Regions from separate parts of the Pseudoalteromonas 'SMAR' genome, predicted to be linked through region 3. Evidence: predicted binding sites of a transcription regulator. Region 3 holds the regulator's gene; each other region holds the start of a gene.
What was found. Region 3 encodes sigma-54, which starts transcription at its own class of promoters, with help from an activator protein. Its sites were predicted from a motif close to GTTGGCACGNNNNTNGNNT; they were not measured.

Region 1 (8,354 bases), on a different contig from region 3:
TGCCGCAATGTACTGATCTATTTTTCCCCAGAGGTCAAAGCAAAAATCATTGCGCAATTTGCACAGTCACTCAATCCTAATGGTTACTTGTTTTTAGGTGCCTCTGAGTCAATGGCCGGTTTAAGTGATGACTTTACTATGATCCGCTGTAACCCAGGTATTATTTACCAGAAAAAATAGTCACTCTACCATTAAGCTTCGCAACAGTGCCTCAAAACACTGTTGCAAGCCAGCTCTATAATACCAATCCGGATTAATACTTACTCAATTTGAGGGATCAAATTCAACGCTAACTGCGTTAAAAATTTCTCATTTAGAACAACTAAATAGCAAAATTTTCGCCTTGCCTATACGGATATAGGCACCTTGGCGGTAGCAGGACGCGAGAGCGGTGTTATCGTCAGAATTTTCTTGCCTCAAATAGACCACTTAATTGAGCGAATTGGTATAATTATCAACTTGCTCCTACATCGTCTTACTGATGCTATTGAATTGCTGTTGCCGAACCTTGACTTGCTTAGCTTTGCCGGTGCCACTTCTGACAATAACTTTTTCCTGTCATAGAAAAACGTTTGCTCCTCTTTTTTAATAACAAGCTGATGCTTAAAACCAACCTTAACCTCTACTATTTTTGTTTCGTTGACAGTGATTTTTGATGAGCATAAGTTTAATGAATTAGCCTCAAATAGATCATTACCTCGCCTTTTTAATGGTATTAACCATTGAAATTAAAGAGAAAAAATAAATTTATATTTTGGCCTAAAGATTGCTTTATCACTGTGAGTCAAATTTTTGGAGTTTAACTATGGCTATAAGTTTCGATAAAGCACTGGGTGTTCATCAGCATACCATGCTGATCCGCTCGCAACGTGCGGAAATGTTAGCGAGTAATATCGCAAATGCGGACACTCCAGGATATAAAGCAAAAGATATTGACTTCGCAGGTGCCTTAAAAGCGGCAAAAGCGGGGCAAAGAAGCGGCAATGATATGGTGAGAACTGATGCCAAGCATCTCAGTGGTGGCACTAAAATGACCAACGCAAATGAACTATATCGTTCGCCAAATCAAGCAGATACAGGTGATGGTAACTCAGTGGACATACAAGTGGAACGAAACTTGTATACACAGAATGCATTAGAGTACCAAGCCAGTTTGCAGTTTTTATCTGGTAATTTCAGTGGCCTTAAAAAGGCACTGGGTGGTCAAGGAGCATAATTATGAGTCTTTACAACGTTTTTGATATTTCTGGCTCGGGCATGAGTGCCCAAAATGTGCGCCTGAACACCACTGCGAGTAACATTTCGAATGCCAACTCGATAAGCTCCAGCCAAGAAGGAGTGTATCGCGCTAGACATCCGGTGTTTGCAGCTGAACTTTCTAAAGCTTCAACTTCCCAAAATAATGCCATGGGATCGTCTGTTGGAGTGAAGGTGCTAGGTGTGGTTGAAAGCGATAAACCGCTTCAGATTGAGTACAATCCAAACCACCCTAGTGCTGATGCAAATGGCTACATTTATAAACCGAATGTGAATGTGGTAGAGGAGATGGCAAATATGATTTCAGCCTCTCGTTCTTACCAAACCAATGTTCAGGTTGCAGATGCTGCAAAGCAAATGTTGAGCAAAACCCTGCAGCTTGGTCAGCGCTAGATTGGGAGTAACAGCTGATGAGTAATGACGTAAATTCCGCTACTTCGTCGTATATGGATTCTCTGCGGTGGAATAAAGAAAATCGCACCACAGAGGAGCAACAGAACCGAGATACCTTAACGCAGGAAGATTTCTTTTCATTGCTTACTCAGCAGCTGTCTTATCAAGATCCCAGTAAGCCTGCAGACAATGATCAGATGATTGCGCAGATGACCAACTTTACTATGGCTGAGGGGATCTCAAAGTTAAATTCGAAGTTCGATTCTCTGAGTGCCTCGATGACCTCTAATTCCGCTTTGCAGGCATCCACCTTAATTGGTAAAAAAGCACTGCTGGAGTCAGATACCTTAGAACTTGGTGGAGATGCCATTACATCGGGATCCGTGGTTGCAGAGAAACCAGTTGAGAATTTGTCCATTTCCATTGTTGACCAAAGTGGTTCGGTAGTGAGAAAGCTTGATTTAGGTGCTCAATCTGCCGGAGCAATTAAGTTTGAATGGGATGGCAAAAACCAAGATGGCGATGCCATGCCAGCAGGTGATTATACCATCAAGGCTGAGGGAAGTATCAATGGTCAGTTTTCCACTCTTCCCACGGCAACATTCAGAAATATAGACAGTGTTAATGTCAACGGCTCCAACGGCATTGTAATTAACACCCGCGAAGGGGCTGTGCGCCTCATTGACATTGCAGAAATAGCATAAATTAACAGATTAGCCTAGAAGAGGTGAGAGTATGAGTTTTAATATTGCACTAACAGGTTTGTCTGCGGCACAAAAAGACCTTGATGTAACCGCAAACAACATCGCTAACGTAAATACTACTGGTTTTAAAGAGTCTCGTGCCGAATTCGCGGATGTATACGCATCTTCAGTATTTAGCTCAGGCAAAACAAAAAGTGGTGATGGTGCCCAAACGGCCATGGTTGCACAGCAATTTCATCAAGGCTCTTTAAAGTTTACAAACAACTCGCTGGACTTAGCTATTACGGGTGAGGGATACTTCGCCATGGCTAACTCGATTGGGTCCCAGGACTATTCATACACTCGAGCTGGCGCATTTAAGCTCAATAAAGACAATTTTGTTGTAGATGCCCAAGGTAACTTTTTGCAAGGTTTCCCTGTTGACCCTGCCACGGGTGAGACTACTTCGGTGAGTTTAAGTACTTCATCTGCTTTGCAAATTCCAGATGCTTCTGGATCTCCACGAGCAACTAGTGAGGTGTTTTCATCGTTTAACCTAGATGCACGAGCCACACCGCCTGCAGCAGCGTTTGATGCTACTGATAGGACTACCTATAACGCCTCAACCTCAACTACGATATATGATTCTCTAGGTGAGCCACATGTAATGCAGTTCTTTTTTCGAAAAACTGCAGATAACCAGTGGGATGTTCATGCGACATTAGATAATCAAGAGTTTGATAATAATGGTGCACCAGGTGCTGGTCCAATTACTAACTTTATATTTAGTGCCAGTGGCTTACCACAGGCTCCGGTTACAGGTTCTACTTTCTCGCCACAAACTTCAATAACAGGTGGTAACTTAACCACCTTGCTGAGCAACGGAGCTTCATTTCCAAATGACCCAGTTATCAATTGGCGCGATGAGGCGAACACTACCAACAAATTGCCAACCCAGTATGCCAGCCGCTTTGAAGTTAAAGCGTTAGAGCAGGATGGTGCTACGGTAGGGCGACTATCTGGGGTTGATATTGGCGCCGATGGTAAGATTGTGGCTTCTTACAGTAATGGTGACTCTACCTTCCTAGGCCAGGTTGCCATGGTGCGCTTTTCCAACTCACAAGGGCTGCAACCGGTTGGTAATACCGCATGGAAAAAGAGCTTAACTTCTGGTGAGCCTCTAGCTGGTGAGCCAAACTCAGGGACGTTAGGCTCGATAAACTCTTCAGCGCTTGAGCAATCGAATACCAACTTAACTAACGAGCTGGTCGACCTTATTAGCGCACAGCGTAACTTCCAGGCCAACTCCCGTGCCTTAGAGGTTAACTCAACGCTCCAGCAGAACATTCTGCAGATTCGATAAACTATTATGCCCTCCAAAGGCTGCGCACGTCGCAGCCTTTTTTATTGCCGTCAAAAACATCACTCATAACTTGGCACTAAGCTTGCAGTAACCAATACAAGTTAGAATTTTAAGGGTCATCGTTATGGATAAAATGGTATATATCGCCATGTCAGGCGCGAAGCAAAGCTTACGCGGTGTGGCATTAAAAGCGAATAACCTTGCTAATGCCAATACGACTGGCTTCAAAGCCGATTTTGCGCAAGCCCGCTCAATGCAAGCGTTTGGTGAAGGGTTACCGACTCGGGTGTTTGCTATGCAAGAACGCCCTGGCACCAATATGACCGGTGGCGCTATCGTTGAAACCGGCCGTGAGCTGGATATTGCTGTGGATGATAAGTCTTGGCTCAGTGTGGTGGACGCCAGTGGTGAAGAAGCTTACACCAAGGTAGGCACGCTCAACATCCGTAATGATGGCGCCTTGGTCACCAGTCATGGCCGTCAACTAATTGGCGAAGGCGGTCCTATCGTTCTTCCTATTCCAGTAGATAAAGTGGTGTTTAGTGACGATGGCTCAATTCAAGTTAGGCCTCAAGGCGCCCCTGCCAACTTTTTGGAAGTGGTGGATAGGCTCAAGATTATTTCAGCCGATAATAGCAAACTGGCGAAAGGCAACGATGGCCTGTTTAGACCAAAAGAAGACAAACTTGAAGACGGCATTTGTGGTTTTTGTGAAATATCACCCACTGCCAAAGTCCAGAGTGGCTTCTTAGAAATGTCCAATGTTAACCCAGTTCACGAGATGGTGGATATGATCAACCATCAAAGACAATTTGAAATGCAAATTAAGCTGATGAAAACAGCTGAAGAAATAGACGAGCGACACACTTCGCTCCTACGCATAGTATAAGCGTGAGGTAAGAGTTATGAATCCTGCACTGTGGATAAGTAAAACCGGCTTAGATGCCCAACAAACCGATATTTCGGTGATTTCGAATAACTTGGCAAACGCCAGTACGGTGGGCTACAAGAAAAGCCGTGCTATTTTCGAAGATCTTTTATATCAAAACATCAACCAGCCAGGCGGGCGCAGCTCTCAAGATACTGAACTGCCTTCAGGCTTGATGCTAGGTGCTGGTGCTAAAGTGGTTGCTAACCAGAAAAACTTTTCTCAAGGCAATATGCTCAGTACTGAAAATTCGCTGGATTGGATGATCCAAGGCCCGGGTTTTTTTGAAATTCAAATGCCTGACGGTACCACGGCGTACTCCCGTAATGGTCAGTTCACTACTGATGAGGAAGGGCGAGTCGTGACATCTGGTGCGGGCTTCCCACTGCAACCAGAAATGAACGTACCGGATGATGCTCAGTCCATTACTATATCGCAAGATGGTGAGGTGTCAGTAAGAGTCGCCGGGCAAGCCGAAAACGTGGTCATTGGTCAGTTGGTGATCAGCGACTTTATCAACCCATCGGGCTTAGAGCCAATCGGCCAGAACTTGTACACCGAAACCGCAGTAAGTGGTGCGCCAGTACAAGGGAATCCGAGCGTTGAAGGGCTTGGCAAAATTGTGCAAGGGGCATTAGAAACGTCTAACGTAAATGTCACCGAAGAGCTGGTTAACTTGATTGAAACGCAACGGGTTTATGAAATGAACTCGAAAGTCATCTCATCAGTGGATCAGATGCTTAGTTACATTAATCAGCAACTTTAATTAGGGGGTAGTATGCGTGCATTATATTTAGCCATCGCAACGGTTGCAGCACTCAGTGGCTGTAGCACAACACAGAATAAACATGTGGTGCGTGATGATCCTTATTATGCACCTATCTACCCAGAAGAAACACAGTCGCAAATGGTCGCCACGGGCTCACTGTTTAATACCCAGTTTTCCAATGATCTATACGCCGATAAAAAAGCGTTGCGAGTAGGAGATATTATTACGGTGGTGTTAAGAGAAACCACGCAAGCGACTAAGGCGGCAAACTCCACGCTGGAAAAAGACAGTGAGGTGTCAGTGGATCCTTTGATAGGCTTAGGGGGAAATGCCATTAATATTGGTAACGATGCCATCCAGTTTTCATCGGGCTCGGCCTCTTCCTTTGAAGGAGACTCACAAGCTAACCAGTCTAATAGCCTATTTGGTAATATTTCCGTCAATGTGACGCGTGTTTTACCTAATGGCAACCTAGTGATCCGCGGTGAGAAGTGGCTGACCTTGAATACTGGCGAAGAGTTTATCCGTTTAGAGGGGCTGGTACGGCCTCAGGATGTCAAAGCGGATAATACCGTAGAGTCTAACCGTGTTGCCAATGCTCGAATTCAATATTCAGGCAAAGGCGATCAGCAAGAAGTGCAAAGTGCTGGTTGGTTAACGAGCTTCTTTATGAGCGCGATAATGCCATTTTAAGGGTGTAACAAATGAATAAGTCGATAGCAAAACTACTGTTAAGTTCAGCGCTGTTCGCTCTGACTGTGATTTCCTTTGGCAGTAAAGCAGAGCGAGTTAAAGATGTTAGTATGGTTGAAGGCGTGCGTTCAAACCAGTTGGTAGGTTATGGCTTAGTTGTAGGCTTACCGGGCACCGGCGAGCAGACCCGCTTTACCGAGCAAAGCTTCAAGGCAATGTTAAATAGCTTTGGTATTTCGATGCCGGCTAATTTAAAGCCAAAAATTAAAAATGTGGCAGCCGTGGCTGTGCATGCGGATTTACCTCCTTTTGTAAAACCGGGCCAAACCATTGATGTTACTGTGTCTTCTATAGGCAGTGCCGGAAGTTTGCGTGGCGGTACCTTGTTACAGACGTTTTTAAAAGGCGTGGATGGTAATGTCTATGCCATTGCTCAGGGCAGCTTAATTGTCGGCGGCCTAGGTGCTGAAGGGGCTGATGGTAGCCGAGTGGTGATCAACACCCCAACCGTTGGCCGCGTTGCCAATGGCGCTACGGTTGAGCGCGCGGTACAAAGTCCGTTTACTCAAGGAGATTATATCACTTTTAATCTCAACAACCCGGATTTCACCACAGCAAAGCGTTTAGCAGACACCATTAATGATTTAGTCGGACCAAACAGTGCGAAACCAATGGATGCGGCTTCGGTAAGGGTAATTGCCCCACGAGACCCATCACAGCGAGTGGCGTATTTATCCACCCTAGAAAATTTAGAGTTTAAACCAGCAGACACCGCTGCCAAAATTATCGTCAACTCGCGTACCGGCACCATTGTGATTGGCAAAAATGTGAAATTACAGCCTGCAGCTATCACTCATGGCGGCCTCACAGTAACCATCGCTGAGCAACAAAATGTGGCGCAACCCAATGCTTTGGCAGAAGGGGAGACCGTGGTGACACAGCAAAGCATCATCGATGTTGATCAAGATGACTCACGGGCCTTTGTGTTTGACCCTGGTGTTAGCCTAGACGATTTAGTCCGCGCTATAAATCAAGTGGGCGCAGCCCCTGGCGATTTAATGGCGATTTTGGAAGCCTTAAAAGAGGCCGGCGCGATTAATGGTCAATTAGTCGTCATATAAAGGTTGTTTTATAATCAATAAGTTAGCCCCACAAATGTGGGGCTTTTTTTTGGTCTGTTTTTTGCATTATCTAAGTATGTGTTTACAACAGTGCTTAACAGTATGAATACCGACCAGCTGAAAAATCAGAGCTTTTTTGACTTAGGCAATCTTGACTCCATCCGTAAGGAGGCGCTTCAAGGTGCTGGCGATAAAAATGCGTCCGATCAGGCATTAGAAAAAGCGGCCAAACAGTTTGAGTCAATTTTTACGCAAATGCTGCTAAAGAGCATGCGTAAAGCCAATGAAGCACTAGAAGATAAAGATAGCCCCTTTAATTCCAGCGGCGTGAAGTTCTTCGAAGAGATGCATGACCAACAATTGGCAATGCATTTGTCAGATAAAGGCAGCTTGGGCTTGGCGGATCTTATTGTGCAGCAACTCTCGCCCAGTACTGAGGGCTTTAAGCCAGCGTCGGTGCTGCGAGGAGATACCGCTTTGCCAGCACGCTCAGAAACCAAGACCAACACCACTGTTAAGCCGAGTGCTGAAGATAGCATGGTGGTGGCTAGTCAAACTGCTAATGAACAAGCAGCGAGCTTTTCTTCTCCAGATGAGTTTGTTGAAAAAGTATGGGACTACGCCAAGTCAGCGGCTAAGAAGTTAGGATTAAACCCAGCAGTAATGGTGGCACAAGCAGCACTGGAGACAGGCTGGGGACGGCACATTATTAATAAAAAAGAGGGTGGCAGTAGCCACAACCTTTTTAACATTAAAGCAGACAGTCGCTGGCAAGGCGACAGTGCCAAAAAGTCGACACTGGAATTTGAGCAAGGTTTGCCAGTACGCAAACAAGCTGATTTCAGGGCTTATGACTCAATAGCGGATAGCTTTGATGATTACGTCAGTTTCTTAAAAGGTAACCCGAGATACGAGCAGGCGCTGCAAAAAGCGGACGATAGCCACGCTTATCTGGACGAGCTACAAGCGGCAGGCTACGCCACCGATCCAAACTATGCCGATAAAATAAAGTCAGTTTTACAACGCATCGATGTCTCTGGACTGGTATCGGGTGCGTTTACTAAGGGAGTCAGATGAGATGTCATTTGATCTATTAAATATTGGGGCCAGCGGGATCAGGGCAAGCTCTGAGCTGTTACATACCACC
Region 2 (8,354 bases), on a different contig from region 3:
ACTACTACCTGATTATGTTATCTATTTACTCAATTCGTGTGTTACAGCAATTAAGCTCATGCTAAGGCGTTGCACTTGCTGTTACCAATCTAAATCCACCCCTTCGGAAAGGTGCAGATCTTCTTCTAACTCGGCCAGCTCGGCATCAGAATCGAGCTTTTTACCGCCTTTAGTAAACACGTGAAGCTCAGACTTCACCGATTCTGGGCGTTTTATCTTTTCACTTATTTGCAGTGCTACGTTGTCACGGGAGCGCCCCATTTTCGCTCTAAAGGTTGGCAGCTCTTCAACAAACACAGTAACATGCTCTGGCATTTCCACCGGGATCACATCACCTGCTTGCAACTTCATGACCTGCTCCAATGATAGGTCAACTTCCAGTAACTGGGATGATAACTCCACTTCAACATCCATGATTTCATCGCGCAGCGCCTTACTCCAACGCAAGTCCGTGTCTTCGGTATCCGATTGCACACCGGCATCCAGTAATTCACGAATGGGTTCCAGCATCGAATAGGGCAAAGAAATATGGAAATCGCCACCGCCGCCGTCAAGCTCAATGTGAAAAGAGCTGATCACCACCACCTCGGTTGGTGAAACAATGTTGGCCATGGCTGGGTTAACTTCAGAGTCTAAATACTCAAAAGAAACGTCCATCACCGGTGCCCATGCTTCTTTGTAGTCTTCAAAGATTATTTTTAACAACATTTGTACAATACGGCGTTCGGTGGGGGTAAATTCACGGCCTTCAATTTTGGCATGATAGCGGCCGTCGCCACCAAAAAAGTTATCCACCAGAATAAACACCAAGCGGGCTTCCATGGTAATAAGCCCAGTTCCCTTTAATGGTCTGAAGCGCACCATATTGAGGCTTGTTGGCACAAATAAGGTATGAATATACTCACCGAACTTCAGCATTTGCACACCATTAATCGACACTTCAGCGGTGCGACGCATCATATTAAACAGGCTTATTCGCATATGCCGGGCAAATCGCTCGTTAACGATTTCCAGCGTCGGCATGCGACCACGAACAATCCTATCTTGAGAAGAGAAGTCGTATTGCAGGGCTCCGGAGCTTTCTCCTTCCTCACCTTCGACAACTTCGTCTTCTTCGACTTCATCTACTCCATGGAGTAGCGCGTCGATTTCATCTTGAGATAATAAGTCGCTCACAAATACTACCTTATTGCATCACAAACCCGGTGAACAGCACACGCTCAATCACCTTGCTACCCTCAACGCCTTCCATCGCCGCTTGTACTTTATCAAGAGCTGTCAAACGCAATGTTTCTTTACCTGCGCTGGTGCTCAGCTCATCGGCCGTGGTGGTTGAAAATACGCTTAATAGTGTGCCTTCAATAAGCGGAATGTGCTTCTTGGCAACTTCCTCGTTTACCTCTCCACGCACCAGCAATTGCACTTTTATCTGCACGATTCTATCGCGGCTGGCGCCTGGCACATTAAAAACAAATGGCCTTGGCATAGCAACATACAAGGCACTGCCAATTTCTGCTGAGCTACTTTGCTCAGCTTGCACTTCCGACGCTGTAGTTTCTTCAGCTAAGGTCTCTGGTGGCGCATCTGAGCCAGAAAATAAAAAGAACCCTGCCACACCGCCAAGAATAACCACCACAGCGGCAATAATGATAATTAGCTTTTTCTTCGAGCCACCGGTTTCTTCTATTTCTAAATCGTTTTCTTCAGCCATAGCAAGCCCTTATAATTTTCAGTAGTAACAATAATAGCAGGTGTTAGGCATAGTAATCTATTGCCGAATCACTATTTCTCTGCTGCCTTTGTTGTACGTCTGATACCATTGCTTGCTCATCATCACTGCCCTGTTGCCCGCTACCATATTGACCTTGGCTATCGCCTTGACCATCTTGACCTTCACTTTGACCATGTGAAATGTGACTTTCACCAAGTTCAATCCCCTGCTCAGCCAACATCTCTCGGAGTCTAGGTAAAGATTGCTCAAGCATTTCTTTTGCTTGTTGGTTTTGTACCACAAAGTTCACCTGAGCCTGCTCAGCATCGCTTTTTATGCGAATTTGCAACGCCCCTAACTCTGGTGGGTCGAGCCTGATTTCAGCTTGTTTATTATTCAGGTTCAACATCATTCCAACGCGTTGATTGAGCTCTTTTGCTGCATCATGACGAGCAATATTAATTGCTTGTTGAAGATTAGCATCTACCGTTGGCTTTGTCTGTGCTGCCGAGTTGCTACTTGAGTTTTGTGACTGCTGCAGCTGTTGTACCTCTTTCATCGTTTGATTTAGCGTAGCAGGTTCTGTGCTCGATGTAGCGTTAGGCGCTGCGTCTGTCCGTGTTGTGCTAAAAATATTATTAAATGGCGCTCTTTCAGCTTTACTGTTCTCTTTCACTGCTGCACTTTCTTGGCTACTGGTGGCATTAAACTCTTTGTCGCTAAGCTTTTCCGACAGCTTTTCAGTCACTTGTTTTTCTATTTGTGGCTTTTCACTGACTTTGGCTTGTTCAGGCTCACCTTGATAAGCACGCTCATTGGTCATCACTTTGTCTTGTTTTAACTGTTTAACCGGTGAAATAAAGTCACTGCCGTTATCTACTTTTCTCAACTCCTGCGGTTTATCTTGCGGTTTCGTTGCTAACGGCATGTCAGAGTCATTTTGCGGTTCAGGATTTGCTGGTAATACTCCAGATTGAGCCGGCTTAAACGGCTCATTCACCCCTTTCACTGCAACCAAATTTTTATTGGCTAATAACTGAGCCACCGCCTTTTGCACGCTAGGTGAAGCATCATAAATATCGACATCGCCATTTAACACCGCTTGCAGCTCTTTTTGTTGCACAGGGTTCAAACTATTAAGCACGCTTGTGACCTTCTTAGTCAACTTTGACTCTACCGCTTGATCAGAGGAAGCTGAAACATTATCAGTCAGCCTGCTCTGCTCCATAGTGCCTTGGAGCTGGTCAGATATAGGACCTGTGTCCGCTTTATTTCTAAAGTAGATGATGGTTTGCTGCTGATTGCTTTGAGTCGTACTTTGTGTATTACCACCAGTGCCATTACTCTCCTTACCTGCTTCAGGCTCTGAAAGGAGTTGACCAGTGCCCTTTTGAGCCTCAGGTAGTCCTATAGGCATCGGTTTAGGTGCTTCATTGTGAGGTAACTCTGGTACTTTAGGTTTCACTTCATCGTTCAACTTTTGCACTGCTTGCAATTGCTCTCGAGTTGACTTTGACTGCTGCTCTACTATTGACTTTATATTACTATCACCAATAGCTGCAGGTGACTGCTTAACAACAGTTGAATCGACATTATCATCGCCAATAACTGCAGGCGACGACTTAACAACAGTTGAATCGGCATTATCATCGCCAATAACCGCTTGTAACTGCTTAAATGCTGTTGACCCGGTATTATTATCGCCAGTAGCTGTAGGTGACTGCTTAACTGCTGTTGACTCGGTATTATTATCACCCGCAATTGCGAGTGCCTTCTTAACTTTTTTCTCAACCTCTTGTACCATTTCATCAGAAATGATCTTTTGCTTACCATCTTCTTGTAATTGTTCAGTGTTTTGCTGTTTTTGCCCACTAGCAACGGTTGCAACTTCATCAGCGGTTACTTGTGACGGGCTACTGCTGGGTTGCAGAGCTGCGCGCACAGCTGTTGATACTTCTTTTGGTGCAGAGTTTAATGAGGTGCTTTGCTGTTTCGCTGCAGCAATTTGCGATAATAAGTCGTTACCTGCCGAAGTGCCCGCCACTTTATCTGGCGTTACAATCTCGCTCAAGATGGCTTCATCACTGTTAGTAAGTGCTGGTGATGTTGTGGCCATTGCTGCGGTTTGTTTTGCGGCATCACTCACCGGTTCAGAGTCAGCAGTATCTTTATCTGATATGGATTCAACCGCAACATCAGCCTCTTCAGTGCTGTTGTCATCGACTGCTTGCTGATCATCGTGTTTAGTCCCTGAGCCCAGCTCTGCGTCTGATTTCCCTTGCTGCACCTCTCCAGCATTGTCTAGTTTTGCCATGAGCGAATTAAAGTCATCGCTACCCAGAGCCTCTTCAGCATCTGACGATAAGGGGGCACTTTTCGCTTCATTATTGCCGCGCTGCAGCAGGTTTGCAAGCATCACATTCATTTTGAACTACCTCAACAAGTGGCAAGTTTCTGCCTTTTTATGAGCACATCAAAATACAACCCAATGATTTTATTGATGTTATATTTTGACCCCATAGATAAACCAATTCACTAAGTTAAATACTGCATAATTCAAGCCAACTTCACTAAAGCTGACTCAGCACTGGAGCCAGGCGTAAGTCCTCTACCAAACTGATGGTCTGCGGACAAACTGGTTGGTAGCAAACTCATCAAGCATTTTCTGTTCTGCTTTGGCTAACTTTGCCTGATGCGCTAATTGTTGTTTCTCAATCAGCTTTTCAATGGCCTTGGTTTTGGCCTGTTGCTCTAGCCATAGCTTACGGCGCTGCTCTACTACCTGCTTAGCAGTGTTCACGGTAGTGCTCTGCTGAGCGATCGCTTGCTCTATTTTATTAATGAAATTGTGATATTGATTAAAACCACCACTGCTTAACCCCGTTTGGGCTTTGCCATGAAGTTGCGTGGTGTATTCCAATCTAAAGTCGTTGAGTCCTGCCAACTTTTGCTGATTAATGGACAGGTGTTGTTGTGCCTGAGCAAAGTTGGCTTTCAGTTGCTCTTCTTTGTCTTGTTCCAGCTTAAGTAAGAGGTTCAGTTTGTTGGCGGCCATTATGCTTGTCCTAGTAATTGCGCTAGATTCTGAAGACAATCATCGTAGCTGATCACTTCTTTCATACCTTGCTGTAAAAAGTGATTCACAGCCGGCATCATTTCAATGGCTTGGTCTAACATTTGGTCGCTGCCTTTTTGGTAGGCACCCAAAGTGATCATATCTTTATTTTGCTGATACTTAGAGTAAACCTGTTTGAGAACTCTCGCTTGTTGTAGATGGGCTTCAGAGACCACTTGTGGCATAACACGACTGATCGACTTTTCAATATCAATGGCAGGATAATGGCCGCTATCGGCCAGTTCACGGGACAGCACAATATGTCCATCTAAAATAGCTCGAGCAGCATCAGCAATGGGATCTTGCATATCATCCCCCTCACTGAGAACCGTGAAAAAAGCGGTAATGGAGCCTTGCCCCTCACCACCATTACCAGCGCGTTCAACTAACGCAGGCAGTTTTGCAAATACAGATGGCGGGTAGCCTTTCGTCGCTGGTGGTTCACCCACTGCCAGAGCAATTTCACGTTGTGCCATGGCATATCGTGTCACGGAATCAAGCAGTAGCAACACGTTAAGACCTTGATCACGAAAATACTCTGCAATGGTAATGGCGCTTTCGCAGCCTTTTAACCGCATCAAAGGTGAAGCGTCCGCAGGGGCAGCCACTACCACCGAGCGGCGGCGACCCTCAACGCCAAGAATTTCATCAATAAACTCTTTTACCTCACGGCCACGCTCACCGACCAAGCCAACCACAATGACATCGGCCTCACTCCCTCGGGTCATCATCCCTAGTAACACAGACTTACCCACACCACTTCCGGCAAACAAGCCCATTCGCTGCCCTTGCCCCACGGTGACGATGGAGTTGATTGCACGCACACCAACGTCCATGGGCGCATCAATGGGTCTTCTTGCCAGCGGGTTAATAGGCGATGCAGCGAACTTCAAATGCTGTTCCGCCTCGATTGCCCCCAGTCCATCCAACGGTCGGCCCAAGCCATCCACCACTCGACCCAATAAGCTCATACCCACAGGTAACCCGGCTTCTTTGACTTTAGGGATCACCCGCGCACCGGGAAGCACACCGGTAATATGATCGTTGGGCATGAGGTATAAGGTGTCTTGATTAAAGCCGATGACTTCAGCGTCGACAAAGCCACCTAGGGTCTCTATTTTACATTGACTGCCCACCGAGGCGTTTAACCCTTTGGCTTCCAGGGTTAGCCCCACTACACGGGTCAAGCTGCCAGCGACGGCAACGCCATAAGGTTTAATAAACTTTTGATACTTTCCCAGTCGCTCGCTCATTGCAGCCGATGTTGACATGATTTTGCATACCCGTACGTTATGGTTAAGCCTCGACGCTAATATTGTCGCACGAAGCTTATTGCTTTTGCTCTATACCGCTATCTTGCAAAAAAGAGTCCAACACATCATTTATGCGGTTTTTCACTGTCATATCAATTGACGATTGCGCGGTTTTTACCTCGCATCCGCCTCTTTCTAAGGTGGGTTCGGGAATTAACTGCCAGTGCTGTGCAGCAATGTGCTCCTCGCCATACATCTCCTGGACTAAAGTAAGGTCGTCGGGGTGAAGGTGGATGCGAACACTTTGCTCATGAATAGGCAAAGCGTCCATGGCTTTTTTTAAGGCATTTAAAATTAGTTCTGGGGAAGTTTGTAACTCCTTGAAGATCACTTGCTGCGCCAATAAATTGACTAAAGTAACCAATTGCTGTTCGCAGTCATCATCGACTTTTTTAATTGGGTCCTGTAAGGCATCAAGCACACTCGACAATGCTTTCATACGCTCTTCAATCAGAGGCTGAGCTTCTTCCAGCCCTTTTTCCTTACCAATTTCGACGCCTTCTTTGTAACCGGCCTCTTTGCCTTCACTGACTCCTTTATCAAATCCTTCAATGTAGCCTTGCTCATGACCTTGTTTGATGCCTTCATCGTAGGCGTCTTGGCGGATCTGCTCGAGCTCTTCAATAGTCAGGGTAGGAAACTCTGGCTCCTGTGGCTCTGGCTCTTGGGGTTTTTCCTTTTTACTGTAAATTTCTTCCAAAGGTGTACCGTAGGCCGTTGAACGACCTCGGTATTTTTCTGGTTTATCAGATACATCTGGGATTGGCCAATTTTCTAAAAGTTCGTCAATCGCGCTGTCGCTGACGGGACGACCTTTATACAGCTTTTTATCGACCATAGTTTATAGGAACTCCTCGCCGCCACCGCCGCCGAGCATAATCTCACCAGAGTCGGCTAAGCGTCTGGCCGTTGCCAGAATCTCTTTCTGTGCCGCTTCCACTTCGCTGATCCTAACTGGCGGCATGGCCTCAAGATCGTCTTTCATCATTTCCGCTGCACGTTTTGACATGTTATTCATGATCTTATCTTTCAAGCCCTCATCAGCGCCTTTAATGGCTTTCATTAAGACATCTTGTTGCACCTCACGTAAAATCGCCTGGATACCGCGATCTTCAACGTCCATAAGGTTCTCAAAGACAAACATAAGATCTTGAATTTGCTGAGACATTTCCTCATCATGCTCACGGATTGAATCCATTAGCTGACCTTCAATATTGGTATCGAGGTAGTTCAAGATATCTGCTGCGGCTTTTAAGCCGCCCATTTTCGCAGCTTGGGCACCGGCTTGACCTGCGAACTGTTTCTCCATGATTTCGTTGAGCTCTTGCAGTGCCGCTGGTTGCACTTCTTCTAAGTTGGCGATCCGCATGGTTAAGTCTAGGCGCACTTTCTCAGGAAATTGCGCTAGAATTTCAGCTGATTGCTCAGGCTCCAAATAAGACAATACAATGGTTTGAATTTGCGGGTGCTCATTACGGATGATATTGGCAACCTGCTTAGAATCCATCCACTTTAAAGAGTCCAACCCTTTCGCGCCAGAGCCCATAACAATTTGGTCAATCAGGCTCGCCGCTTTATCTTCACCTAGCGCCGCAGTAAGCGCCTTTTTAATAAAGTCTTCAGATTGGAAACCAATGGTACTGAAGCTTTGAATTTGTTCAATAAACAGGTTGTGTACTGCGGCAATTTTGGCTTGCGATAAGTCGTCCATCGCCGCCATCGACATCCCCACCTTTTGCACCTGCTTAGGCTCCAGGTGCTTTAGTATTTGTGCGGCATCCTCTTCCGTTAAACTTAGCAGCAAGATGGCCGCTTTATCGACGCCGTCAAGCTTGTCAACGTCGAACGCCGCAGGTAATTGTTTTTCTTCTTGATCAGTCATCTTCTGTCAACCACGCTTTCACAACTTGTGATGAGAGTTCAGGCTCGTTAGCGACCAGAGCACGTACTGCTTTAAGTAGGTCTTCGTCACCGTGTAGGTCAGGCAATTGTAATCTACCATCTGAGGAGAAGCCAACTGCCGACTCATCAAAGTCATTATTTAACATATCAAGGGTGCTGTCACCGAGGTCTACGCCACTGGTTAATGCATCTTCGTCATACTCTTCCAAGGTATCTTCTGGGTAGATTAGACGTTTCAACATAGGTCTTACTACCGCTAAGATTAGCACAATGATAACCAATGTTCCGGCGCCAAGACGGATAACTTTTTGGA
Region 3 (8,354 bases):
GCCGAGTTTAAAGTCCCACTGCCAGATAGCAATCACCCCAGCGATGAGCACAGACCAAAGCACGCCATTGAGCGCGCCAATGGCCAGCTCTTTGCCGAGTAAAAATCGTTGGTTGGTTTGGTTAATGTGGCCAAGGGCGATACCACGTATCACCAAGGTGAGCGTTTGGCTACCAGCCACACCACCCATACTGGGCACAATGCCATTTAATACCGCAAGAATGGGCAGAATATCTAACGTGCCTTCAAAGAAACTGGCAACGAAGGCCGCCAGTAACGCCGTTAAAAGATTAATGCCAAGCCAAATAGAGCGGCGCTGGCTACTTTTCATCACCGGTGCAAAGGTATCTTCTTCATCCTCAAGACCGGCCATGCTTAGTAAGCTGTGCTCAGCGTCCTCACGAATAACATCAACTACGTCATCGATGGTGACTCGGCCTAGCAAATGCGCGTTATCGTCCACCACAGGCGCTGAGATCCAGTTGTGACGCTCAAAAAGTTGTGCCACTTCGGATTCATCCATCGAGATAGGGATGGTTTCCTTGTCTTCATCCATCAAGTCACGCACCAAGCTCTCAGGTGAGCTGGTTAATAATAAATTGATGGTTAACGCCCCTAAAAAGCAGTTGTCTTTGTCGACCACATAGAGCTCATCGGTGCCATCGGGTAACTCACCTTTTAAGCGCAAGTAACGAAATACCACTTCCAAGGTGACGTCGGGGCGAATGGTGACGGTATCGGTGCTCATTAAAGCACCGGCAGAGTGCTCTTTGTACGATAAGGCTTGGGTGGCGCGATCGCGGTCTTGGCTATCCATGGCGCCAATCACGTCTTGATAAACGGTATCAGGCAGGCTTCTTAATACGTCGCCGAGATCGTCGTCATCCATGTCCTCGGTAGCCGCTGCGATGAGCTCAGGTTCCATCTGCGCGATGATCCCCAAACGCACGTCCTCGGACAGTTCTTCAAGGACATCCCCCTGAATATCTGGGTCGACCAATTGCCAGAGCATGGCACGGACTTTATGGGGTGAAGACTCGAGTAAAAGAGCAGTATCACACGGTGCGGTTTCAGCTAATACCCGCCGAACTTGAACAAACTGTCCACTGTTTAAGGCTTTTGTCACCTTTTGCAGTTGTTCCAGTGTGTAGTCTTGCTCAAATACTTCAGGCATAGGCATCCTTTTGCGTGTTAATACTGAATACTATGGTTGTTGGTTTTATATTTTACCCTAGCTATTTTGTTATTTTATTGCAGAGAACCAACCTTACATGCAGCGCCAGGAGGGCAATACAGTGTAACCCACTTTACAAAAAACTACCAAGTAGAGTAAAGCAAAAGCGCCACCAGATCCGCTATGGCGACAGGATGTGAAGATAGGACAGTAAAGATGAGTTACCCAAACAGCTTGGTATTACTCATCCTCGTGGAATTTGTTTTCAATCAAGGCGCCAATTTCAGCCAGCGCTTTATCGGCATCAGGGCCTTCGCACACCACCTTGACCTCTTTACCTTGGCTGCTCTCAAGCAACAACAGTGCTAGTACGCTATCAGCGGCGGCTGACTTATCGCCTTGATAAAGCGTGACTGAGGCATCAAATTGCGTCGCTAGTTGCGCCAGCACCGACGCGGCTCTGGCATGCAAGCCGAGTTTGTTTTTGATTAAAAAGGTCCCTTGTTGCATTAGCCTTCCTGCTCACGGTGGCGTATTTTGACGTTACTGTGGGTTTTGGCAAAGCGTTCACCAATGGTTTGCGCAAGATAAACAGAGCGGTGCTGACCGCCAGTACAGCCAATGGCTATGGTTAAATAACTGCGGTTATTTCGCTCTAGATGTGGCAGCCAAGTTTGCACGAAAGTTTGAATTTGCCAAGTAAACTTCTGCACTATGCTGTGGCTAGCAAGGTAGTCAATCACCGGCTGATCTAATCCCGTTAACGGTTTTAGTTCTGGCTCCCAATGAGGATTGGGCAAAAAACGGGCATCAAACACGTAGTCGGCTTGTTTGGGGATACCATGTTTGAAACCAAATGACTCAAAGGTGATGATCAGTTGTTTGTCTTTTTTACCTAAAATCTTCTCGCGGATCTCTTCAGCAAGCTGGTGGACACTGAGGCTGGTAGTGTCGAGTAAAAAGTCAGCACGGGTGATCAAGACATCCAATAGCTCGCGCTCTTTTTTTATTGCTAAATCGAGTGGTAAGTTATGCAGCGATAATGGGTGTAAACGTCGGGTTTCAGAAAAGCGCTTTATAAGGGTCTGATCGTCACTATCTAAATAAAATAGAGCGGGCTTAGCAAATCCAGGAAGGTACTCAAGAATGTCGTTAAATTCGTCTTGTTCTTTGGGTAGGTTTCTAACGTCGATGCTGACAGCGATTTTATTGTAGTTATCGGATACGCTGCGCACCAAAGAAGGCAACAGGTTGACCGGGATGTTATCAACACAGTAATAGCCTAAGTCCTCTAGCACGCGTAAAGCCACTGATTTACCAGAACCAGAACGGCCACTAATAATGATTAACTCTAACCCCTTGTCTTCATCACCCATTATCGTCTCCTTGGATAACTGCGTAAAGCTCTTGATCGGTCTTGGCGTGCCGTAGCTGTTTACAAAACGATTTGTCTTGCAGTTTTTCAGCGATAGCAGCTAAAGTTTTTAAGTGTTCTTCATTATTGCCCTCAGGGACAATAAAAGCGACAAAAATGTCCACGGGTTGCTTGTCGATTGCTTCAAAGGCGATCGGCTGCTCACTCACCAGCACCATCGCCAGAATTTGCTCAATACCTTGCAACCGACCATGGGGTATGGCAATGCCTTTTCCTATCCCAGTACTGCCGAGCTTTTCCCGTGTCATTAACGCATCGAGAATGACGTGTTTGCTAACATCAGGAAGTTGCTGGTGAGCCAGTTCACTGATGTATTCTAGAATTCTTTTTTTGCTATTAAAAAGGACCGCAGCTTTGCTACAGTCCTTGTTCACTAATGTGCATAATTTCATTTTAGTGTCGAGTGAGCTTCTCTTTGTGTTTGATAACTTGACGGTCTAGCTTATCAATGAGCTTATCAATTGCCGCATACATATCTTGATGCTCGGTCGATGCAAACAGCTCACCGCCATTGACGTGTAATGTTGCCTCTGCTTTTTGTACCAGCTTTTCAACATCAAGGATCACGTGAACGTTATTTATATGATCAAAATGCCTCTCTAGCTTCGCAAACTTGTTGGTGACATAGTCTCGTAATGAGTCTGTGATTTCTACATGGCGACCAGTTAGATTTAGTTGCATAAGCATTTTCCTTCTTGGTTTTTTACGTCTTAAATCAAGCTTTTACGTTGATTTGACGGTGGAATGGCTAGGGATTCACGATATTTTGCAATCGTACGTCTCGCTACCTTAATTCCTTGCTCAGCTAAAATATCTGCAATTTTGCTATCACTTAATGGCTTAGCGGTGTTTTCTGCAGCTATTAGCTTTTTGATGAGCGCTCTAATCGCGGTAGATGAGCACTCACCGCCGTTTTCGGTACTGACATGGCTAGAGAAGAAATACTTTAACTCAAAGATACCACGAGGCGTATGCATATACTTCTGGGTGGTGACACGAGAAATTGTAGACTCATGCATATCAACCATCTCAGCGACATCATTAAGTACCATTGGGCGCATTGCTTCAGGGCCATGTTCAAAGAATGCCTGTTGTTGCTGGACAATGCAATTGGTTACTTTTAATAAAGTATCATTACGGCTTTCTAGACTTTTAATAAACCACTTAGCTTCTTGTAAGTGGGAGCGAATAAATTGGCTATCAGCACTAGAGCGAGCGGTTCTAGACATGGCCGCATAATGATCATTGACGCGGATTTTTGGCATGGCATCAGGATTGAGTTCGACTACCCAGCGACCTTTTACTTTTTTCACCGAGACATCAGGGATGACATACTCAGGCTCTTCACGAATAATGCTGGCGGCCGGCTTGGGATTGAGGCTGTGGATCAGCGTCATCACCTCTTTCAATTCGGCCTCTTTTAACCGCGTCTTTTTCGCTAAGGTACGGTAATCTCGGCTCGCCAGTAGATCGATGTGCTCAGTGAGGATCATTTTGGTTTCTGCCAGCCAAGGTGTCTCTGATGCAAACTGATTAAGCTGTATACACAAACACTCTTGCAAGCTCCGTGCAGCAACACCAACAGGGTCAAACAGCTGCACACGCTTGAGTACGGCTTCCACCTCGTCTAACTCTATCGGTTCCTCTGCTTCTGCGTCATTAATGCTGTCGAGAATGTCTTCACAGCTTAGGGTGAGTAATCCAGAGACATCGACCGCCTCAATGATGGCAATAGCAATGGCTCTATCCGTGGGACTAAAAGGAGTGAGCTCTAATTGCCACATCAAATAGTCATGCAGCGACTCAGATGTTTCTCCTTGATAAACATTATCATCATCTGGAAGAGGAGCTGAGCTGGCAACAGGGGCTGCACTCATATACTCATCCCAAGTGACGTCCATGGCTAAGTCATCGCTAACCGTGTCTTTGCTCATGGCGGTATCAGAATCGAGCTCATAATCACTGACAGGCGCTTCTTCCTGAGATGCTTGACCTTCGTCTGCAGCGGATTTTTCTTGGTTGTTTTGCTCCAAGCTTTCGGTATCAGCGTTTTCACCTTCTTCCACTTCTAGCAACGGGTTGCTATCCAGTGCTTCTTGGATTTCCTGTTGCAAATCCAAGGTACTGAGCTGCAGCAAGCGTATCGCCTGTTGCAGTTGTGGAGTCATTGTAAGTTGCTGCCCCATGCGCAGCTGTAATGATTGCCTCATGTATCTTTAACAATCCCTTATAACAGTTATTATTACTACGTCTTAACTATAGCTTGAATTGTTCGCCTAGGTAGACATCTCTTACGGTTTGATCGGCTAAAACGTGTTCTGGCGTACCTGATGCGATTAATTCCCCATGTGAAACAATATAAGCTTTTTCACATACATCAAGGGTTTCCCTGACATTATGATCGGTAATTAGCACGCCAATGCCACGATTTTTTAAGTGCTCAATTATGGTCTTTATATCTAACACCGAAATGGGATCAACACCAGCAAAAGGTTCATCAAGGAGAATAAATTTCGGGTTGGCCGCCAGAGCTCGGGCGATCTCTACTCGACGTCGTTCGCCACCAGACAGTGCCATTCCCTGTGAGTCGCGAATATGCTGGATATTAAACTCATCTAATAGTTCATTGAGTTCGGTTTCACGTTGGGCTTTGGTTAAGTCCTTACGGGTCTCTAAAATGGCCATTAAGTTTTGGTATACGGAAAGCTTACGAAAAATCGAGGACTCTTGGGGTAAATAGCCTATCCCCATTCGGGCGCGGCTGTGCATTGGCAATAACGTGATGTCTTCATCATTTATGCTAATTTCACCTTTGTCGCTAGGCACTAAGCCTACGATCATATAAAACGTGGTGGTTTTGCCAGCGCCATTAGGCCCTAATAAACCGACAATGCTGCCAGCTTCAACGCTTAACTCAACATTTTTGACCACCTGTCGGCCTTTGTAGCTTTTCGCAAGCCCAGTTGCTGTTAATACGCTCATGGATTGTTACCTTGCGATGGTTGTGGTTCTTTTTCTTTTTTGTTTTCATCGTCCTCATCAACCGGCACTAATACGGTTCTGACCCTGGAATCCTGTTGCCCCGAACGTTCAGCGCTGATCAGTTGTTGTTCAATATCATAGGTGATGACTTGGGCATTAATTTTTTGTCCAGCTTGGCTAATTTCGGCGTCACCGGAAATAACCAGCGTCAGAGCTGCTACGTCGTAACGAATTTCATTGGCTTTAGCCTCTAACAAACTACCATCCGCTTGTTTTTCGCTAAAAATAGCTGGGCTTCCGGTGGCAACCAATAATTGTTTGTTGGTGCCAAGCTCTGCGCGACGATGGACCTCTAGGCGGTCGGCTTGGATTTTCCTGTCACCATGGATAATCACCACGTTTTGCTCAAAAATACCAATGTTGCTCTGTAGCTGGGCTTGCTGTCTTCCGGAGTCGATGATGACTTCATTTTGCTCCGCGGCGAGCGCGTTGGTAGCGGCAGCTAATAGGCCTAAAAAAACGAGTTTGTTCATTACTTTACTGGTCATAATAAATTGTCTTAGTGTGATTGATGAGTTCGATCACTTGGTTGTGTAAATCCGCATGCAGGCCTTTTCCGGTGATCTTAACACTAGGACCTGTAATAATGACTGGATGTTCCGACTTCATCAATTTTTGCTTAATATCGACTCTGACATTATCGGCGTTAATATCGCTTATCATGGCGTTTGGCACTAAGTTTTGTGCTAGTACCTGGCCCTCTAAAATCAGGGTGTTGTTTTCATATAATGTGGCTTCAAGGGCGCTAATGCGCCAATTTTGCTCGCCGTTGTACAAGGTAAAAATGGGTTTCTCAAAATGGCTAAAACCAAGGTCTTGATAGAGTTCCATCTTATCTGCCGTGACTTGATAGTTGAGCAAGCCGTTTTCACTGTAGGTGGTTTGTTGTAATGCGGTGGCGACATAGTCAGGTTTAGCCAGCGGCTCATCTCCTTGGCTTTTGCGGCTAGTATCTTGGTTGAACATGGGAGACCACATCCACACCATGATGGCAGCGAAAACAATAAGTAAGATGACACGAAGAGCGGTCATGCACTGACCCCTTTGGTGGTTAGGCTATGACCTTGGCTTAACATCAATAAGTCAGTGAGCTCTCGCACTGCGCCAAAGCCTCCTGGCTGCAAGGTAATGTAATCTGAAATTTGTTTAATTACCGGGTGAGCATCGTTGACCGCTACCGCAAAACCCACTTGCTCCATCACTGGTAAATCTGGGCCGTCATCGCCTATATAGGCAATGTCACTATCGCTTAGATTGAGTGTGTTTTTCAGTGCTTGATAGGCTTGCAACTTGTCCTCTTGGCCTTGATAAATGTGCCTTACATTCAAGCTAGTCATACGCTGCTGAACAATGTGTGAATGGCGACCGGTGATAACGGCCACTTCAACGCCACTTGCGATGAGCGCTTTGACGCCAAATCCATCTTTGGTATTAAACGCTTTTAGTTCTTCGCCATTATTGCCTAAGTATATGCGACCATCGGAAAAAACACCGTCAATGTCGCAAATAAGTAATTTAATGTTGCTGGCTTGCTGCCAAGCGGACTCAGATATGGGCTGATATAAATCTTGAAACTGCATTATAACACTCCTGCTCGCAGCAAATCTTGAGTATTCAAAGCACCAATCGGGGTGTTGTTATCATCCACCACAATTAAGCCATTGATGCGCTTTTTTTCCATAATATTAAGCACTTCAGCTGCCAACATATTGGCTTTCCCGGTGGTGCATTTGGCCGTCATTACCTGGGTGATAGGAGTGCTATGAATATCGACTTTTTGCTCGATAATACGACGCAAGTCACCATCGGTAAAAATCCCTTTGAGGCTTTTTTGGTCATCGACAATGGCAGTCATACCTAAGCCTTTAGCTGACATTTCAAATAAGGCTTCTTTCACTGTGCTGAGCTCATGGACCATAGGGATAGTATCCCCGCTGTGCATTACATCATTGAGTGTCAGCAGTAAGCGTTTACCAAGGCTGCCACCAGGGTGAGAGAGGGCAAAGTCATCCGCGGTGAAGCCTCGCGCTTCGAGTAAAGCGACCGCCATGGCATCGCCCATCACTAAGGTTGCTGTGGTGCTGGCCGTGGGCGCTAACCCTAGTGGGCACGCTTCTTTAGACACTTTAACACAGACATGAACCGTGGCATTTTTCGCCATCGTTGATTCTGGGTTTCCGGTCATGGCAATGACCGGGGCGCCAAGGCGTTTGATCACAGGTAAAATTGACACCACCTCTTGGGTTTCCCCTGAGTTGGAAATCATGACAATGACGTCATCCGCAGTGATCATGCCTAAATCGCCGTGACTAGCCTCTCCTGGGTGCACGAAAAACGCAGGGCTACCAGTGCTGGCTAGGGTTGCGGCTATCTTGTTACCAATATGGCCCGATTTTCCCATACCAACGATAATAATCCGGCCTTTACAGTTAAACATGAGTTCACAGGCTGCAGCAAACTCTGAGTCGACAAAACGCTGCACTTCTTCGATTGCAGCGAGCTCGGTTGCAAAAACGTGCTTGGCAGAAGCAATGAAATGATGTGTTGACACAGCCAGTCCCTAAATAATGTAATAAATGTACGCCGTAAATCCAGCTAGCAAGCAGCCACCTTCAATGCGGTTGATGCGACGTTTGCCAGTGATGCTCAGGCTCATAAGCAATAACAACAGTGTGGCACCAAGCATGATATAAATGTCTCGCGA

Region 1: the regulator sigma-54 is predicted to act here: its motif matches at 3,766-3,784, upstream of ACNKW2_RS12025 (flagellar basal body rod protein FlgF).
Region 2: the regulator sigma-54 is predicted to act here: its motif matches at 4,259-4,277, upstream of ACNKW2_RS06325 (flagellar hook-length control protein FliK).

The regions. Positions count from the first base shown of each region.
Region 1 covers NZ_JBLWMW010000026.1:43,439-51,792, forward strand. The annotation lists gene ACNKW2_RS12000 (CheR family methyltransferase) at 1-180, shown strand, start outside; gene flgB (flagellar basal body rod protein FlgB) at 806-1,216, shown strand; gene flgC (flagellar basal body rod protein FlgC) at 1,219-1,650, shown strand; gene ACNKW2_RS12015 (flagellar hook assembly protein FlgD) at 1,668-2,354, shown strand; gene flgE (flagellar hook protein FlgE) at 2,386-3,696, shown strand; gene ACNKW2_RS12025 (flagellar basal body rod protein FlgF) at 3,821-4,585, shown strand; gene flgG (flagellar basal-body rod protein FlgG) at 4,602-5,390, shown strand; gene flgH (flagellar basal body L-ring protein FlgH) at 5,403-6,086, shown strand; gene ACNKW2_RS12040 (flagellar basal body P-ring protein FlgI) at 6,098-7,207, shown strand; gene flgJ (flagellar assembly peptidoglycan hydrolase FlgJ) at 7,310-8,284, shown strand; gene flgK (flagellar hook-associated protein FlgK) at 8,286-8,354, shown strand, end outside.
Region 2 covers NZ_JBLWMW010000010.1:24,421-32,774, reverse strand. The annotation lists gene fliM (flagellar motor switch protein FliM) at 82-1,176, opposite strand; gene fliL (flagellar basal body-associated protein FliL) at 1,187-1,711, opposite strand; gene ACNKW2_RS06325 (flagellar hook-length control protein FliK) at 1,755-4,136, opposite strand; gene fliJ (flagellar export protein FliJ) at 4,320-4,766, opposite strand; gene fliI (flagellar protein export ATPase FliI) at 4,766-6,097, opposite strand; gene fliH (flagellar assembly protein FliH) at 6,156-6,977, opposite strand; gene fliG (flagellar motor switch protein FliG) at 6,981-8,021, opposite strand; gene fliF (flagellar basal-body MS-ring/collar protein FliF) at 8,014-8,354, opposite strand, start outside.
Region 3 covers NZ_JBLWMW010000004.1:122,659-131,012, reverse strand. The annotation lists gene mgtE (magnesium transporter) at 1-1,173, opposite strand, end outside; gene ACNKW2_RS03360 (HPr family phosphocarrier protein) at 1,414-1,683, opposite strand; gene rapZ (RNase adapter RapZ) at 1,683-2,549, opposite strand; gene ptsN (PTS IIA-like nitrogen regulatory protein PtsN) at 2,542-3,000, opposite strand; gene hpf (ribosome hibernation promoting factor) at 3,002-3,289, opposite strand; gene ACNKW2_RS03340 (RNA polymerase factor sigma-54) at 3,319-4,818, opposite strand; gene lptB (LPS export ABC transporter ATP-binding protein) at 4,865-5,590, opposite strand; gene lptA (lipopolysaccharide transport periplasmic protein LptA) at 5,587-6,138, opposite strand; gene lptC (LPS export ABC transporter periplasmic protein LptC) at 6,128-6,682, opposite strand; gene kdsC (3-deoxy-manno-octulosonate-8-phosphatase KdsC) at 6,679-7,230, opposite strand; gene ACNKW2_RS03315 (KpsF/GutQ family sugar-phosphate isomerase) at 7,230-8,201, opposite strand; gene ACNKW2_RS03310 (calcium/sodium antiporter) at 8,211-8,354, opposite strand, start outside.